One region of the Halomonas sp. B23F22_3 genome, then DNA from elsewhere that is predicted to be linked to it. Evidence: predicted binding sites of a transcription regulator. Region 1 holds the regulator's gene; each other region holds the start of a gene.
What was found. The regulator FNR, encoded in region 1, switches genes on or off when oxygen is low (the NO sensors DNR and NnrR bind a similar motif). The targets are predictions, from matches to a motif close to TTGATNTANATCAA.
Positions count from the first base shown of each region.

Region 2: the regulator FNR is predicted to act here: its motif matches at 2,247-2,260, upstream of ubiT (ubiquinone anaerobic biosynthesis accessory factor UbiT).
Region 3: the regulator FNR is predicted to act here: its motif matches at 2,414-2,427, upstream of ACGTNG_RS14140 (Hsp20/alpha crystallin family protein).
Region 4: the regulator FNR is predicted to act here: its motif matches at 2,387-2,400, upstream of petA (ubiquinol-cytochrome c reductase iron-sulfur subunit).

Region 1 is NZ_JBIEKG010000004.1:341,399-345,447, forward strand. Features, by position in the region: gene ACGTNG_RS10755 (3'-5' exonuclease) at 1-370, shown strand, start outside; gene ttcA (tRNA 2-thiocytidine(32) synthetase TtcA) at 466-1,377, shown strand; gene fnr (fumarate/nitrate reduction transcriptional regulator Fnr) at 1,508-2,251, opposite strand; gene hemN (oxygen-independent coproporphyrinogen III oxidase) at 2,319-3,674, opposite strand; gene ACGTNG_RS10775 (sulfite exporter TauE/SafE family protein) at 3,766-4,049, opposite strand, start outside.
Region 2 is NZ_JBIEKG010000003.1:423,519-427,567, forward strand. Features, by position in the region: gene hemN (oxygen-independent coproporphyrinogen III oxidase) at 1-256, shown strand, start outside; gene gdhA (NADP-specific glutamate dehydrogenase) at 380-1,732, opposite strand; gene ubiT (ubiquinone anaerobic biosynthesis accessory factor UbiT) at 2,336-2,821, shown strand; gene ACGTNG_RS08370 (adenosylcobalamin-dependent ribonucleoside-diphosphate reductase) at 2,910-4,049, shown strand, end outside.
Region 3 is NZ_JBIEKG010000005.1:441,057-445,105, forward strand. Features, by position in the region: gene ACGTNG_RS14125 (complex I NDUFA9 subunit family protein) at 1-570, shown strand, start outside; gene ACGTNG_RS14130 (zinc ribbon domain-containing protein YjdM) at 573-911, opposite strand; gene ACGTNG_RS14135 (DsbA family oxidoreductase) at 1,081-1,719, shown strand; gene ACGTNG_RS14140 (Hsp20/alpha crystallin family protein) at 1,777-2,280, opposite strand; gene ACGTNG_RS14145 (EamA family transporter) at 2,610-3,218, opposite strand; gene ACGTNG_RS14150 (nucleoside deaminase) at 3,802-4,049, opposite strand, start outside.
Region 4 is NZ_JBIEKG010000005.1:278,684-282,732, reverse strand. Features, by position in the region: gene zapE (cell division protein ZapE) at 158-1,348, shown strand; gene rplM (50S ribosomal protein L13) at 1,503-1,931, shown strand; gene rpsI (30S ribosomal protein S9) at 1,945-2,334, shown strand; gene petA (ubiquinol-cytochrome c reductase iron-sulfur subunit) at 2,553-3,146, shown strand; gene ACGTNG_RS13320 (cytochrome b) at 3,146-4,049, shown strand, end outside.

The DNA of each region.
Region 1 (4,049 bases):
CCTGCGCGGCATCGACCTGGCCGAGGGGGCCGGCATCGACGAGGCGCTGGCACAGTTCCTGGACTTCGTCGGCAATCGCCCACTGATCGGCTGGCGCCTGGACGATGACCTGACGCTGCTCAACCGCTACCTGCGGCCGCGCTTCGGCTTCGACCTGCCCAACGCCTGCATCGACGTGGCCCAGGCCTACTATCGCCGGCTGAACCGCCACCACCCCGAACTCGCCACCCGGCCGCGCTTCGAGCAGGTGGCCGAGCGCCTGGGCGTGCCGGTGATGGGGCGGCACACGGCGCTCGGTGACGCCGTGACCACGGCGCTGATCCACCTGCGCCTGACGCGCAGCCCGCCCGAGGTCGAGCGTTTCAGCTGATCCTCGCGGCACGGGCGGGCCCTCGTCGCCTGTCGGCGGCGAGAATGGTAGGATAGCGCCCGCCATTTTCCAGCCGCCCAGGCAGCGCCGATACCATGCCAGACGCCCTGATGTTCGATCCCCGCGAGACCGCCCCGCGCCCCGTCGCCGACCCCGCGACCCCTCCCGACGAGCTCGATGCGTCGGACAAGCGCGCGTTCAACAAGCTGCAGAAGCGGCTGCGTCGCCAGGTGGGCAACGCCATCATCGACTACGGGATGATTCACGAGGGTGACCGGGTGATGGTCTGCCTCTCCGGGGGCAAGGACAGCTACACCCTGCTGGAGATCCTGCGCAGCCTGCAGCGCAACGCGCCGGTGAACTTCTCCCTGGTGGCGGTCAACCTGGATCAGAAGCAGCCCGGCTTCCCCGAGCACGTGCTGCCCGAGTACCTGGACAGGCTCGACGTCGAGTATCACATCCTCGAGCGCGACACCTACTCGGTGGTCAAGGAGAAGACGCCCGAGGGCAAGACCACCTGCGCGCTCTGCTCGCGGCTGCGGCGCGGTTCCCTTTACGGCTTCGCCGAGGAGATCGGGGCCACCAAGGTGGCGCTGGGGCACCACCGCGAGGACATCCTCGAGACGCTGTTCCTCAACATGTTCTTCGGCGGCAGCCTCAAGGCGATGCCCCCCAAGCTGCTCTCCGACGACGGCCGCAACATGGTGATCCGGCCGCTGGCCTACTGCCGGGAAGCCGATATCGCCGAGTTCGCCCGCTGGATGGCGTTCCCGATCATTCCCTGCAACCTCTGCGGCTCCCAGCCGAACCTGCAGCGCCAGGTGGTCAAGGAGATGCTGGCCGAGTGGGAGGTCAAGCATCCGGGGCGGCTCGAGAGCATGTTCAAGGCGGTCACCAACGTGGCACCCTCCCAGCTGGCCGACCGGGAACTCTTCGACTTCGCCGGCCTCGAGGAGAAGCAGGCGCGCGTCAATGCCGATCGCATCGCGCTGCACAACGAGCCCTGATCCGCGGCGGTGACACTTCGTGTCATCAAGGGGCTTCAGCAACGTGAGATCGCCCAATAGGCGAGCATGAAAAAAACCCCGGTGACCTCTTCGGTCGCCGGGGTTTTTCGTGTCGGGACGGGCGTGGCGCCTAGCGGCAGCCCTCCTGTTCGGCCACCTCGATCAGCGCCTCCAGGTCGAGGATGTTGACCTCGCGACCGGAGACGGCCACCAGGCCCTGGGACTGGAAGCGACTCAGGATACGGCTGACGGTCTCCACCGCGAGCCCCAGGTAGTTGCCGATGTCGGCCCGCGACATGGAGAGCCGAAAGCTGTAGGGCGAGTAGCCGCGCCGCCGGAAGCGGTCGGAGAGGCTGGTGAAGAAGGTCGCCAGCCGCTGGTCGGCGGTCTTGCGCGACAGCAGGCGCATCATGCGGCGGTCGTCGCGCATCTCCTTGCTCATGCTGCGGTAGAGCTGGCCGCGCAGCTCCGGCAGGGACTCGGAGAGGGCATCGAGGCGATCGAAGGGGATCTCGCAGACCGTGGTGGTCTCCAGCGCTACCACCGTGCCCGGATAGCGCTCCTCGTCGATGCCGTCGAGGCCCACCAGCTCGCTGGGCAGGTAGAAGTTGGTCAGCTGGTCCTCGCCGCTGCCCTCGGTGGTCACCTGCTTCAGGCTCCCCGAGCGCACCGCGAAGACGCTGGTGAACGGGGTGCCCTGGCGAAACAGCGCCTCGCCCTTCTTCAACGGCGGTCGACGGCGGATGATGGCCTCGAACTGGTCCATGTCCTTCACTTCGAGTGCCAGCGGCAGGCAGAGCGAGCTCAGGCTGCAGGTCTGGCAGCGTGTCTCGTTCAACAGGGGACGGCGCCTGACGGTCGCTGAGTCGGGCATGCTCTCCTCCATGAATGATGACTCAGGTCATAGTATGGGGGATTGTCGCCCACTGGCAAAGCACCCCTTAGGAGGTAGGCGATGCCTGCCGTGGCGATGGCGCGGGGAGGTAGGCGTCGAAGGCGCTGGCCAGCTGTCTGACCACCAGCCGACCGGCGGATGTGACCAGGAGTCGCTGGCCATGGCGTTCCACCAGCCCTTCTCCCTCGGCGAGTGCCAGGCGTGAGAGGGGTTCGGCGAGGTGGGCCGTGGCGTCAAGGCCGAAGGCGTCGCCGAGGGACGCCAGGTCGAGATGGAGGTCGCACGTCAGCTGCTCGATGGCGGCGCTGCGCAGCCGGTCGTCCAGGCTCAGGCGGTGTCCGCCGGCGGTGGGCAGCTGGCCCCGGTCCAGGGCCGCCTCGTACGCCTCGAGCCGCTGCGGGTTGCGCACGTGCAGCGCCTCCAGTCGGGAGACCGCCATCACCCCCAGCCCCACCAGGTCGTGGCGCTCGCGCCCGGCCTCTAGGGCCTGGGCGAGGCGGTCATCGCCCCGCACGAAGCGGTCGTGGCCGAGGTGCACGTAGCCTGCGGCCGCGAGCCTCTCGATGGCCGCCTGCAGCATCCCCTGAACTTCCTGCGGGGCGGGCAGGTCCTCGGGGCGGATCCGACGCTGCCGGGGGAAGCGCTCGGGCTGGTGGTGGTAGTGAAACAGCGACAGCCGCGACGGCGCCATGGCGATCACCTGCTCCAGGGTGGCGGCGAAGCCGTCGCGGGTCTGGCGGGGGAGGCCGAGGATCAGGTTCAGGTTGACGGAGGTGAAGCCCAGCCGGTCCGCCTCGTCGAGCAGCTGTTCGGTCAGGTCGCGACCCTGCTGGCGATTGATCGCCTGCTGGACCTCGGGATCCAGGTCGAGCACCTCGAGGCTCAGCCGGTTGAAGCCCAGCGCCTCGAGATGACGCAGGGTGAAGACATCGGCCTCGCGGGGGTCGATCTCGATCAGGTACTCCCGGTCACGATCGCCGGCCAGCCGGAAGCGGGCATCCAGACGATCGATCAGGTCGCCCATCTGGTCCAGGGTCAGGAAGGTCGGCGTGCCGCCGCCCCACTGCAGGGCGCGGATCTCCCGGCCAGCGTCCAGGTGGCGACCGGTCAGCACCATCTCGCGGTCGAGGCGGCTGAGATACGCCTCGGCCAGGCGGGTATCCGAGGTGGTGACCGGCCGGCGGGTGCAGTGAAAGCAGGCCTGCTGGCAGAAGGGCAGGTGGACGTAGAGCGACAGTGGGCGCGCCGCGGCGTTGCTGTGCTCGAGTGCCCGGCGATATTCCTCGGCGCCGATGTGCTCGCCCATCGCCTGGGGCGTGGGGTAGAAGGCATAGGCGGGGGCCGGCGAGGCCGCCGCGAAGGGGGCCTCGCTACCGGATGCGGTAAACGCGCGAGCGGGCATGGTCGGCCCTCCGGAGGGAAACATGCCTTCATGCTAGCGAGGCCCCCGTCGCGGCGCGTTGAGCTGCGTCAAGCGAAGCCGCGATCGGCGCTCAGTGCATCGACGCGCCGGGCAGCAGCGTCCACAACTGCCAGAGGGCGAAGGCGATGATCGACAGCGCGGCCAGGGTGCGGGTGGCCGGATGGCGGATCAGGGCGCCGAGTTGGCGTGCGGCGAGGCCGGTGGCCAGCAGGGCCGGCAGGGTGCCGAGGCCGAAGGCGCCCATCAGGGTCGCGCCGCGCAAGGGGTCGGCGATCGCCAGGCTCCAGGCGAGCATCGAGTAGACCAGGCCGCACGGCAGCCAGCCCCAGACGGCGCCCAGGGCGAATGCCTGGG
Region 2 (4,049 bases), on a different contig from region 1:
CGACGTGATCAACGCCCTGATGTGCCACGGCCGCATCGACTTCGCCGCGATCGAGGCGGCCCACGGCATCGTCTTCCGCGACACCTTCGCCGAGGCCCTCGAGGAGCTTACGGAGATGGTCGACGACGGCCTGCTTTCCATTACCGATACCGCCATCGAGGTGCTGCCCGCCGGGCGGCTGATGATGCGCAACGCCGCCATGGCCTTCGACGCCTACCTGAGCCACAGCACCGGGCGCTACTCGCGTACCGTCTGACCCCGACGGCCATTCCGCGCCACGCGGTTCCCCCGCCCAATGCAGCGCGGCGCCCCTCGGGGCGCCGCGCTGTCTTGTTGCTTCAGTCTGGCCTCTTCTGGCCTCTGCCCCGGCGCCTCGGGATCAGCAGACGCCCTGCTCGATCATGGCGTCGGCGACCTTGCGGAAGCCGGCGATGTTGGCGCCCAGCACCAGGTTGGTGGGGTCGTCGAACTCGGCGGCGGTCTCGGCGCACTGCCGGTGGATGTTGGCCATGATCGCCTTGAGCTTGGCGTCGACCTTCTCCAGCGGCCACTGCTCCATGCTGCTGTTCTGGGCCATCTCCAGCTGGCTCGTCGCCACGCCGCCGGCGTTGGCCGCCTTGCCGGGGCCGTAGGCGATCTTCGCCGCCAGGAAGCGATCCACCGCCGCGGCGGTGGAGGGCATGTTGGCGCCCTCGCTGATGCAGGTCACGCCGTTGCCCAGCAGCGTCTCCGCGTCGGCCTCGGTCAGCTCGTTCTGGGTGGCGCAGGGGAAGGCGACCTCGCCCTCGAGCCGCCACACCGCGTGGCCATCGGCCGGGTAGTCGCCCGTGGGGATGTAGCGGGCCTGGGGGTGCTGTGCCAGGTAGGCCTCCAGCGAGGTGCGCTGGACCTCCTTGAGCTCACGCAGCAGCGCCAGGTCGATGCCGCGCGGGTCATGCAGGGTGCCGCGGGAGTCGGAGCAGCTGACGGGCATCGCGCCGAGCTCAAGGAGCTTCTCGATGGTGTAGATCGCCACGTTGCCGGCGCCGGAGACCAGGCAGGTCTTGCCGGCGAGGGTCTCGCCGCGGGCCGCGAGCATGTTCTCGGCGAAGTAGACGGCGCCGTAGCCGGTGGCCTCCTTGCGCCCGATGGAGCCGCCCCAGTTGAGACTCTTGCCGGTCAGCACGCCCTCGTAGCGGCCGGTCAGGCGCTTGTACTGGCCGTAGAGGAAGCCGATCTCGCGCGCGCCCACGCCGATGTCGCCGGCCGGCACGTCGGTGGTCGGGCCGATGTGCCGGTAGAGCTCGCTCATGAAGGCTTGGCAGAAGCGCATGATCTCGGCGTCCGAGCGCCCCTTGGGATCGAAGTCCGAGCCGCCCTTGCCGCCGCCGATGGGCAGGCCGGTGAGGGCGTTCTTGAAGATCTGCTCGAAGCCCAGGAACTTGATGGTCCCCGAGGTCACGCTGGGGTGGAAGCGCAGCCCGCCCTTGTAGGGGCCGAGGGCCGAGTTGAACTGGATGCGATAGCCCTTGTTGACCTGCACCTTGCCTTCGTCGTCGGTCCAGCAGACGCGAAACATGATCTGCCGCTCGGGCTCGACGATGCGCTCGATGATGTTGTGGTCGAGGTAGTGGGGGCTGCGCTCGAAGAGCGGGCGCAGGCACTCGAGCACCTCCTCGGCGGCCTGGTAGAACTCGGTCTGGGCCGGGCTGCTCTTGCGCAGGGCCTCGAGGGTGTCGTGCACGTAGGGCATGGGGCGATTCCTATGCAGTGGAAAAAGGTTCCACGCACTATATGCCAATGCACCATTATGCAGCAAGCGCATGGGTCATGCAGGGATTGGGCATGGTTTTGATGCGAAATCCCTTCAAAACCGCACAAATCTATGCACCACAATAAAACATAAAATATATTTAATAGATGGTGAGTCAACGTTGATGCCCGATCCGGGGCGAGCAAGGCGGGCAAGGATCGCGTCAGCACCGGGGAAAAACCGGGGCGGCCGGGGGAGAGTGAGGCAGATATCGGCAGGACAGCGCCTGGGGCAGGGCGGGGGGATCAGGCAGCCTGCCGGCGCCGCCACTTCCTCCGGCGACGAGCACCCCGCCGCCTCGCTGGAGCCGCGTCGCGGCGGGGCCTGGGCGGTGCGAACGGCCCCGCGGCGTGATCGCGTGCGTTGAGGCGATTCTTGCACATCTTGTGCTTGAGTCTTTCCAGTGGTCTATATATGGTACGCAGCCCTCGGGGAGCACGGTGCTGGCGACGCCTTGACGCATGTCAGTGCAGGCGGTTTAGATGCCCCCTAGGATGAGCGCTTCGGTGGCCCAGCCGCCTCGACGTCATCAGGAGAATCCTCATGTCTCTGCCCCATCCGCCGTTGTCGCTTGTGCGTCCGCCCACCCCGAGCCGCCTGATCCGCGCCCTGGACCCCCGGGTGCCGCTGGGCGTCAAGCGTCGGCTGGTGGAGCCGCTGCTCAACCGCACCTTCGCCGAGCCGCTCGCGGAGGGCGAGTTCGATGCCCTGGAAGGGCGTCGGATCAGCCTGACCGTCGAGGACCTCGGCGTGACGCTGACCCTGAGTCTCGCGGATCAGCGCCTGTTGCTCTGCCGCGAGCCCGGCGAGGCGACCATCCGCGGCGGCTGGCGCGAGTTCCTGTGCCTGGCCACCCGGCGCGAGGATCCCGACAGCCTGTTCTTCCAGCGTCGCCTGCTGATCGAGGGCGACACCGAGCTTGGCCTGACGGTCAAGAACCTGCTCGACGGGCGCGAGGAGGGCCTCGCCCAAGGGCGCCTCGGCGAGTGGCTGCTGCGCCTGGAGCGTCTCACGGCGCGCGATCGCTGATCTCGCGGCCCGCCGGCGCCGGGCGGGCCCGACTGTTCTATTGATATTGATATCGACTCACCCTGACACCGCTCTGGAGACCCCCGACATGAGCACATCCGCCAAGGCCGTCAAGACCTCCAACGAGGTGCCCCTGCAGGTGCCGTCCCGCGATATCTGGGACGCCAAGTATCGCCTCAAGGACCGTCACGGCCACCCCGTGGACAAGGACGTTCATGCCACCTGGGAGCGTGTCGCCAAGGCCCTGGCGGCGGTGGAGGGCGACCAGGCCGAGGCGTGGCTGCCGAAGTTTCGCTGGGCGCTGGAGAACGGCGCCATCCCGGCGGGGCGGATCATGTCCAATGCCGGTGCCGAGGCCTACAAGCCGGCGGTGAGCCTTATCAACTGCACCGTCTCGCGTACCATCCGCGACTCCATGCACGACATCCTCGACTCGGTGGTGGATGCCGGCATGACCCTCAAGGCGGGCTGCGGCATCGGCTACGAGTTCTCCACCCTGCGCCACAAGGGCGCCTTCGTGTTCGGCGCCGGCGCCGGCACCAACGGCCCGCTGGCGTTCATGGATATCTACGACAAGATGTGCTTTACGGTGGCCTCGGCCGGCGGACGCCGCGGCGCCCAGATGGGCACCTTCGACGTCGGCCATCCCGATGTGAAGAGCTTCATCGAGGCCAAGCGCGAGGCGGGCCGCCTGCGCCAGTTCAACCTCTCGCTGCTGATCACCGACGAGTTCATGGAGGCGGTGAAGCAGGATGCCGACTGGCCGCTGGCCTTCCCCCTCCACGAGGGCGAGAAGGACGACGTCGAGGAGAGCGAGCTGATCTACCGCGACTGGCCGGTGATCGAGGAGGGCTACACCGTCGATGACGAGGGGCGCGTGGCCTGTCGCATCGTCGAGGTGATCAAGGCCCGCGAGCTGTGGGACACCATCATGGCCTCGACCTACGACTTCGCCGAGCCGGGCTTCATCCTGATCGACCAGGTCAACCGCATGAACAACAACTGGTTCTGCGAGGAGATCCGGGCGACCAACCCCTGCGGTGAGCAGCCCCTTCCCCGGGAGGGCGCCTGCCTGCTCGGCTCGGTGAACCTGACCCGCTTCGTCATCGATCCCTTCGGCAAGAAGCCGCGCTTCGACTGGGAGCGCTACCGCCAGGTGGTGGCGATCTTCACCCGCATGCTCGACAACGTGGTGGAGATCAGCGGCCTGCCGCTGCCCGGCCAGCGC
Region 3 (4,049 bases), on a different contig from region 1:
ATCGGCGTCTCCCCCGACTCGCCCTCGGCCTATGTGCGGGCCCGGGCCCGGGGAGAGACGGCGGTGCTCGACGCCATGCCCAAGGCGATCATCGTGCGCCCCAGCGTGCTGTTCGGACCGCACGATGCCTTCCTCTCGGGCCTCGAGGGCCTTACCCGGCTGCCGGTGATTCCGCTGTTCGGCCGCGGCATGACCCGGCTGCAGCCGGTGCACGTCCATGACGTCGCCCGGGCCATCGCCCAGCTCACCGGTCGGCACGCGAGCCCGCGATGCCTCTTCGAGCTCGGCGGCCCCGAGGTGATGAGCTACCGCGAGATCCTCGAGACGCTGCTCGCCCACCTCGAGCGTTCGCGCCCCCTGGTACCGCTGCCCTTCCTGGCGTGGCGGCTCATCGCTGCCCTCGCCCACCGACTCCCCGGGGCGCCGCTGACCCTCGATCAGGTGATCCTGATGCAGGCCGACAACGTCGCCGACGAGGATGTCGGCGGCTTTCGCGACCTGAAAATCCTGCCCCACTCGCTGCGCGAGAGCCTGCCGAACTGCCTGCCGAGAGCGTCTATCCGGGACTGACCTCAGGCCTTCTTGACGAACTCCGACTTGAGCTTCATCGGCCCGATGCCGTCGATCTTGCAGTCGATGTCGTGATCCCCGTCGACCAGGCGGATGTTCTTGACCTTGGTGCCGACCTTCACCACCGAGGAGGAGCCCTTGATCTTGAGGTCCTTGATCACGGTCACGGTGTCACCGTCGGCCAGCGGGTTGCCGTTGGCATCGCGGATCACCGCCGCCTCTTCGCTCGCCGCCGCGGCGTCCTTCGACCACTCATGGCCGCACTCCGGACAGACGTACTGCATGCCGTCGTCGTAGGTGAACTCGGAGCCGCACTCGGGGCAGTTGGGCAGATCGCTCATCGAAGATGTCCTGTGCATGAAGAGAAAGGCGGCAAGCCTACACCCGGCGCCCGCGCCGCTCCAGTCGACACCTTGTCGCGGTCCCGGGCGACGATCCCCTGACCCCAAGCTCGGCCGCCCGCTCGCTGTTACCCTAGTGGGCCTTGCCACATCGCCACAGGAGGCCCCGATGACCCCACCGCGCATCACCCTCGATGTCTTCAGCGACTATGTCTGTCCGTTCTGCTACCTGGAGGCGCCGGAGCTCGATGCCCTGGCCGAGCGCTTCGCGGGCGAGGTGGCGATCCACTGGCGCGCGTTCGAGCTGCGCCCCGCGCCCGAGCCGACCCTCGACCCCGATGGCGACTACCTGCAAGATGTCTGGGAACGGGCCGTCTTCCCCATGGCGGCGGAGCGCGGCATGACCCTGCGCCTGCCCCGCCGGCAGCCTCGCTCGCGGCTCGCCCACGAGGCCAGCGCCTGGGCCGTCGATCAGGCCCATGAGCGCCCAGATGCCGGCGCGGCGATGCGCACGGCGCTGTTTCGCGGCTTCTTCGAGGAGAGCCTGGACCTGGCCGACCCCGAGACCCTAGCTGGGGTCGCCGACGACCTGGCTCTCGACGGCACGGCCCTGCACGGGGCGCTCGCCGCGGGCGACTACCGCGAGCAGGTGCTGGCCGATCAACGCCTCGCCGGGGAGCTCGGCATCGGCGGCGTGCCGGGGCTGCGCTTCTCGCTGGATGGCGAGCACGCCGGGGTACTCGAAGGCGCGCAGCCGCGGCGACAGCTGTTCCTGGCCGTGGAGCGGCTGCGCGACCTGATGGGCTGACCTTATGTGCTGACCTGATGGGCTGATCGAATGGAGTAGGGCACGCTCGGCCCCGGGCTACTTGACCTCGACCTTGCGGCGGTTGGCGCGCTTGAGCTTCGGCAGCGTCAGCTCCAGGACACCGTTCTTGAAGCTGGCCTCGGCCTTGTCGGTATCGACCTCGCCGGGCAGGGGCACGGTGCGGGTGAAGGAGCCGCGGGAGATCTCGGAGCGAAAGTACTCGCCCTCCTCCTGCTTGCTCTCCTCACGGTGGTCGCCCTTGATGGTCACCGCGCCGTCGGTCACCGAGACATCGAGCTCCTCGCGCTCGAAGCCCGGGGCCTCGGCACGCACCACCACCTCGGCGTCTCGATCGATGACATCGACCTTGGGCATGCCCTTCTCGAAGGCGGCGAAGCGCTCCCAGAGGGGATGCTCCCAGCGCGATGGCATGCGGCCCCGATCGAAGAAGCTGTCGAGCAGCCGATCGAATTCGCGAAACGGGCTCATCCCCCGGGATTCCGACGGCTGGGCAGACGACTCGCTCGAGACCGGAACCTCCTTGGGTGCTTTCTTGGCCATGACGATGACTCCTCGTGATCGAATCTTGTGGGGAGCGAGCGGGGAAGCCGGAGAGAACACGCCGGGAGTAACCGGCACGCTCGCCGGTGAGGGCTCGCCAACAATAAATATAGCCTCGCCCTGCTTCCCCGCGTTGATCCATATCAAAGGCGAATCGCCACTCCCCGGGGCCGCCATGCAGCCAGGAGCAGGCCACCAGGGAGTGCCTCCCTGGGCCCGAGGGACGGGACCCGTGGTCCGTTAGCGGGTTGCCGCGACCAGCGATGCCTGAACAGCCCCGACGACGGCGAGGCGTCGGGGCATCGGCATGACCATCAAACGGCCAGGGTTCATGGCGTTTTCGCCTTGAGGACCGATCCTGCCGAGAACGCCAGCATCAGGAAGGCGCCGCTGAAGAAGATCGTCTCGGGCGAGATCGGCTGTCGCAGCCAGAGCGCCGCCGCGATTATTGCCGTGATCGGCTCGAAGCCGTAAAGAACGCCCGCCACCCCGGGACTCAGCGACTCGCCGCCATCGCCTTGCGCCACACCGAGCTGGAGGAGCGTGTAACCCAAGCCGGTGCCCACCACGCCAGCAAGGATGACATCTCCGTTCCCGGCGGCTTCCAGCAAGGCCGAGATCGTTGTATCGGTGGTGAGCAGCGCGAGGGTGGCGGCGATGATGCACCCGTAGGCGAGGTACCAGCCAACGGAAGTCAGGTCGTCGGCAGCCTGCCAACTTCTCAGCAGCACAGGTAGCAGGCCGTAGATCGCACCACTCACCACGGCGGCCCAGAGCGTCCAGGAGACCTGTGCATGGGCGTTGTGCGCCGACAGCACCGTGGCGATCAGCGCCACCAGAACAGAGGTGAGAATGAAGACATGCTCGAGGCGCAGACGCCCGGAGGTCTCCACCAGGAAACCGACGACCGCAGACGTGCCGACCAGGGTGATGATCACGGGGGTCACGTCGTTGGTCTCGAGCGCCAGGCTGTACAGGAAAATGGTCGCCCACCCGATGAGCAGGCCGTTACGCAGTAGCGCGAGATGGTCCCGAGGGGTTCGCCGGCCAGACGCCCTGCCGCGTTGCATGCGACAGACGCCCATGACGGCCACGGCGCCCAGAAGAGGCGCCCGGTGACGAGTTCGGAAGTACTGAGACCGCGAGCAAATGCCTCTTCGGTTGGCACGACCACGAGCCCGATCATCGCGGCGCCCAGCGCGAAGAAGACGGCGCGCGGCAATGGAAGTCTCATTGGGCACAGTGTATGCGGAGGAATGGCCCGGAAAGACGGCGAGTCGACAAGATGAAGGTCCTGGCAGCGTCTGTCCGCGTAGACAGGAAGGGCGTCATACCGGGCGCACGCGCCCTGGCGGCTGGAGACCCTGCGCCGGGCATGCCCGAACGAGCGGCCGCGATTTCCCGGGCATCCTGCTGGACGGCATCGAGGCATCACCCCGGAAGCAGCTCCTCCCAAGCTAGCAGCACCCGGCCGACTTGACCCGGATCAAGAGCGTCTGGCCCTGCCCTGACGGGCAGGTGCTACTCGCCGATGTCCTCGTGCCACAGCGCGGGCGAGGCCGCGATGAAGGCCTCCATGAGCGCGATGCACTCGGGATCCTGCCACACCTCCACTTCGACGCCGCGCTCCCTGAGCAGCGCCTCCTCGCCCAGGAAGCTGCGGTTCTCGCCGATCACCACCCTGGGGATGCCGTAAAGCAGGATGGCACCGCTGCACATCGCGCAGGGCGAGAGCGTGGTGTATAGCGTGCTCTCGCGGTAGACCTCGG
Region 4 (4,049 bases), on a different contig from region 1:
GGCCGCCGGTGCCGTCGTGAGGCCGCTTGTGGCCGGGATTCCATTATAGAGGCGAGCCCGTGTGCCGGGTCAATGCGCGAGGGCGCACATGCCAATGACCGACGGGATGCGTATAATGCCGACGCCAAAGCCCGAGGACAGGCCATCAGGAATCCCCATGAGCGAGACGCACCCCCCCGCGGCCTCCCGCGAGTCGCGCCGGCCCGAGACGCCGATGAGCCGCTACCAAGCCGATCTCGAACGTCGTGACTTCAAGCACGATGCCGCCCAGGAGCAGGCGGTGGCGCACCTGCAGCGTCTCTATGATGACCTGGTGAACACGCCGCCCTCGCGGGTGGCACCGCCGCGGCGCGGCGGCGGGCTCGCCTCGCGGGTGGCGGGGCTGTTCGGGCGGGGCAGGAGCGACGCGCCCGCCGAGCCGGCGCTGCCGGCCGTCAACGGGCTCTACTTCTGGGGCGGCGTGGGGCGTGGCAAGACCTACCTGATGGACACCTTCTTCGAGACGCTGCCCTTTCCCGAGAAGATGCGCACCCATTTCCATCGCTTCATGCAGCGGGTGCACAACGAGCTCGAGCACTACAAGGGCGAGAAGAATCCGCTCGCGCTGATCGCCGCCAAGTTCGCCGCCGAGGTCCGGGTGATCTGCTTCGACGAGTTCTTCGTCAAGGACATCACCGATGCGATGATCCTGGCCAACCTGCTCGAATCGCTCTTCGAACACGGCGTGGTGCTGGTGGCGACCTCCAACATCGTCCCCGGGGAGCTCTACAAGGATGGCCTGCAGCGGGCGCGCTTCCTGCCGGCCATCGACCTGCTCGAGCGTCACTGCGAGGTGGTCAACGTCGACTCGGGCGTCGACTACCGGCTGCGCGTGCTGGAGCGCGCCGAGATCTTCCACGCCCCGCTCGATGCCGAGGCCGAGACGGAGCTCGCCCGCAGCTTTCGCGAGATCGCCGGCCACGAGGGCGAGGAGGGTGCGCCGCTGGAGATCAACCACCGCGTGCTGCACACCCGCCGGCTGCACGACGACGTGGTGTGGTTCGAGTTCACCGAGCTCTGCGACGGGCCGCGCAGCCAGAACGACTACATCGAACTGGCGCGGGAATTCCACAGCGTGCTGGTCTCCAACGTCACCCGCATGAGCGGGGCGACCGACGACCGCACGCGGCGCTTCATCAACATGGTCGACGAGTTCTATGACCGGGGCGTCAAGCTGCTGATGTCCGCCGAGGTGCCGGCCGAGGAGCTCTATCGCGACGGGCGCCTGGAGTTCGAGTTCCAGCGCACGCTCTCGCGCCTGCAGGAGATGCAGTCCCACGATTATCTGGCGCTGCCGCACAAGCCCTGATGCCTCTTCCCCTGTGGGGCGCGGGTCGTGTAGAATGCGCGCTCGCTCGACCGTTGCAGCGTCCCCTCGGGGCGAGGCAACCAAGAAGAATAGGGACGGTTCGATGCCGGCCATCCGGCAACAGAACCCAATACATCCTAATGGTGATTCACCCATGAAGACGTTCACTGCCAAGCCGCAGTCCGTCCAGCGCGACTGGTTCGTCGTCGACGCTGCGGACAAGACACTCGGTCGCCTGGCCACCGAGATCGCTCGCCGCCTGCGTGGCAAGCACAAGCCGGAGTTCACCCCGCATGTCGATACCGGCGATTACATCGTCGTGATCAATGCCGAGAAGGTGAAGGTCACCGGCAACAAGGTCAACGCCAAGACCTACTACCGCCACACCGGTTATCCGGGCGGCCTGCGCTCCATGAATTTCGAGAAGATGATCGCCCACGCACCGGAGCGTGTCATCGAGTCCGCCGTCAAGGGCATGCTGCCGAAGGGTCCCCTGGGTCGTGCCATGTACTCGAAGCTCAAGGTCTACGCCGGCACCGAGCATCCGCACGCTGCCCAGCAGCCGCAAGAACTGAACATCTGAGGGAGTCTTCGCCATGACACAGCAGTATTACGGTACCGGGCGCCGCAAGACCTCTACCGCGCGCGTCTTCCTGAAGCCGGGCACCGGCAAGATCACCGTCAACAGCCGCGATCTGGACCAGTACTTCGGTCGCGTCACCGGCCGCATGGTGGTCCGTCAGCCCCTCGAGCTGACCGAGACCCTCGGCCAGTTTGACGTCTACGTCACCGTCAAGGGCGGCGGCGGCAGCGCCCAGGCCGGCGCTATCCGTCACGGCATCACCCGTGCCCTGATGGATTACAACGAGGACTTCCGCGGTCAGCTGCGCGAAGCCGGGTACGTCACCCGTGACGCCCGTAAGGTCGAGCGTAAGAAGATCGGCCTGCGCAAGGCGCGTCGTCGCCCGCAGTTCTCCAAGCGCTGATACGCACGTATTGCCGCTCGAAAACGCCCAGGTCCTGCGACCTGGGCGTTTTTTGTTTCGGATCAAGAATTTGTCGTCGGATTGCGCCGCGTACGGGGAACCTTTCCTTGTGCGGGGCGACGCGATTTTTTAACATAGTGCGCATTTGATATCCGTGGTCGCGGGGGATTCACTGCTCGTGATGGAACAGCGGGTAAGTCGATGGGAGAAATCTGAAAATGGCAGATAACGGCGTAAACAAGGGTCGGCGCCGTTTCCTCGTAGGTGCCACCACCGTCGTGGGTGCGGTGGGTGCCGTCGGGGTTGCGGTCCCCTTTGTAGCTTCCTGGCAGCCGAGCGCCAGGGCGAGAGCGGCGGGCGCGCCCGTTCAGGCGGATGTGTCGAAGCTCGAACCCGGGCAGCGCATGACCGTCGAATGGCGCGGCAAGCCGGTGTGGATCCTCAACCGCTCGCCGGAGATGATCGAGCGCACCGAAGCGATCGAGGCCTCGGAACTGGCGGATCCGGATTCCAGCGTGCCGCAGCAGCCGGACTACGTGGAGGGGCCGCTGCGCTCCATCAAGCCTGAGATCGGTGTGCTGATCGGTATCTGCACCCACCTGGGCTGTTCGCCGCTGTTCCGGCCGGAGCCTGGCAGCGTGGATGTCGGGGACTGGCCCGGCGGCTTCTTCTGCCCCTGCCACGGCTCACGCTTCGACCTGGCCGGGCGCGTCTTCGCCAACGTGCCGGCGCCGACCAACCTCGAAGTGCCACCTTACCGCTTCGACAGCGATGTGCTGATCACTGTCGGCGAAGATGAGGAGTCTGCCTGATGGGTAATCCGAACAAGGCCAAGGCGGAAAGCGGCGTGATGCGCTGGGTCGACGACCGTTTCCCCGCCACCCAGATGTGGCAGGAGCACCTGTCCAAGTACTACGCGCCGAAGAACTTCAACTTCTGGTATTTCTTCGGCTCGCTGGCCCTGCTGGTGCTGGTCAACCAGATCCTCACCGGGGTCTGGCTGACCATGAGCTACAACCCCTCCGCCGAGGGCGCCTTCGCCTCCGTCGAGTACATCATGCGCGATGTGGAGTGGGGCTGGCTGATCCGCTACATGCACTCCACGGGGGCTTCGGCCTTCTTCGTCGTGGTCTATCTGCACATGTTCCGCGGCCTGCTCTACGGCTCCTACAAGGCGCCCCGCGAGCTGGTGTGGATCTTCGGCATGACCATCTACCTGGCGCTGATGGCCGAGGCCTTCATGGGCTACCTGTTGCCCTGGGGCCAGATGTCCTACTGGGGTGCCCAGGTCATCATCTCGCTGTTCTCCGCCATCCCGGCCATCGGCCCGGACCTGGCGCAGTGGGTGCGTGGTGACTTCCTGATCTCCGGCATCACCCTGAACCGCTTCTTCGCCCTGCACGTGGTGGCGCTGCCCATCGTGATCCTGGCGCTGGTGGTGCTGCACATCATCGCCCTGCACGAGGTCGGCTCCAACAACCCCGACGGCATCGACATCAAGAAGAAGAAGGACGAGACCGGCAAGCCGCTGGACGGCATTCCCTTCCACCCGTACTACACGGTGAAGGATATCGTCGGCGTGGCCGTGTTCCTGTTCGTCTTCGCGGTGGTGATCTTCTACTTCCCGGAAGGCGGCGGCTACTTCATCGAGAAGCCGAACTTCGAGCCGGCCAACCCGCTGAAGACGCCGGATCACATCGCGCCGGTGTGGTACT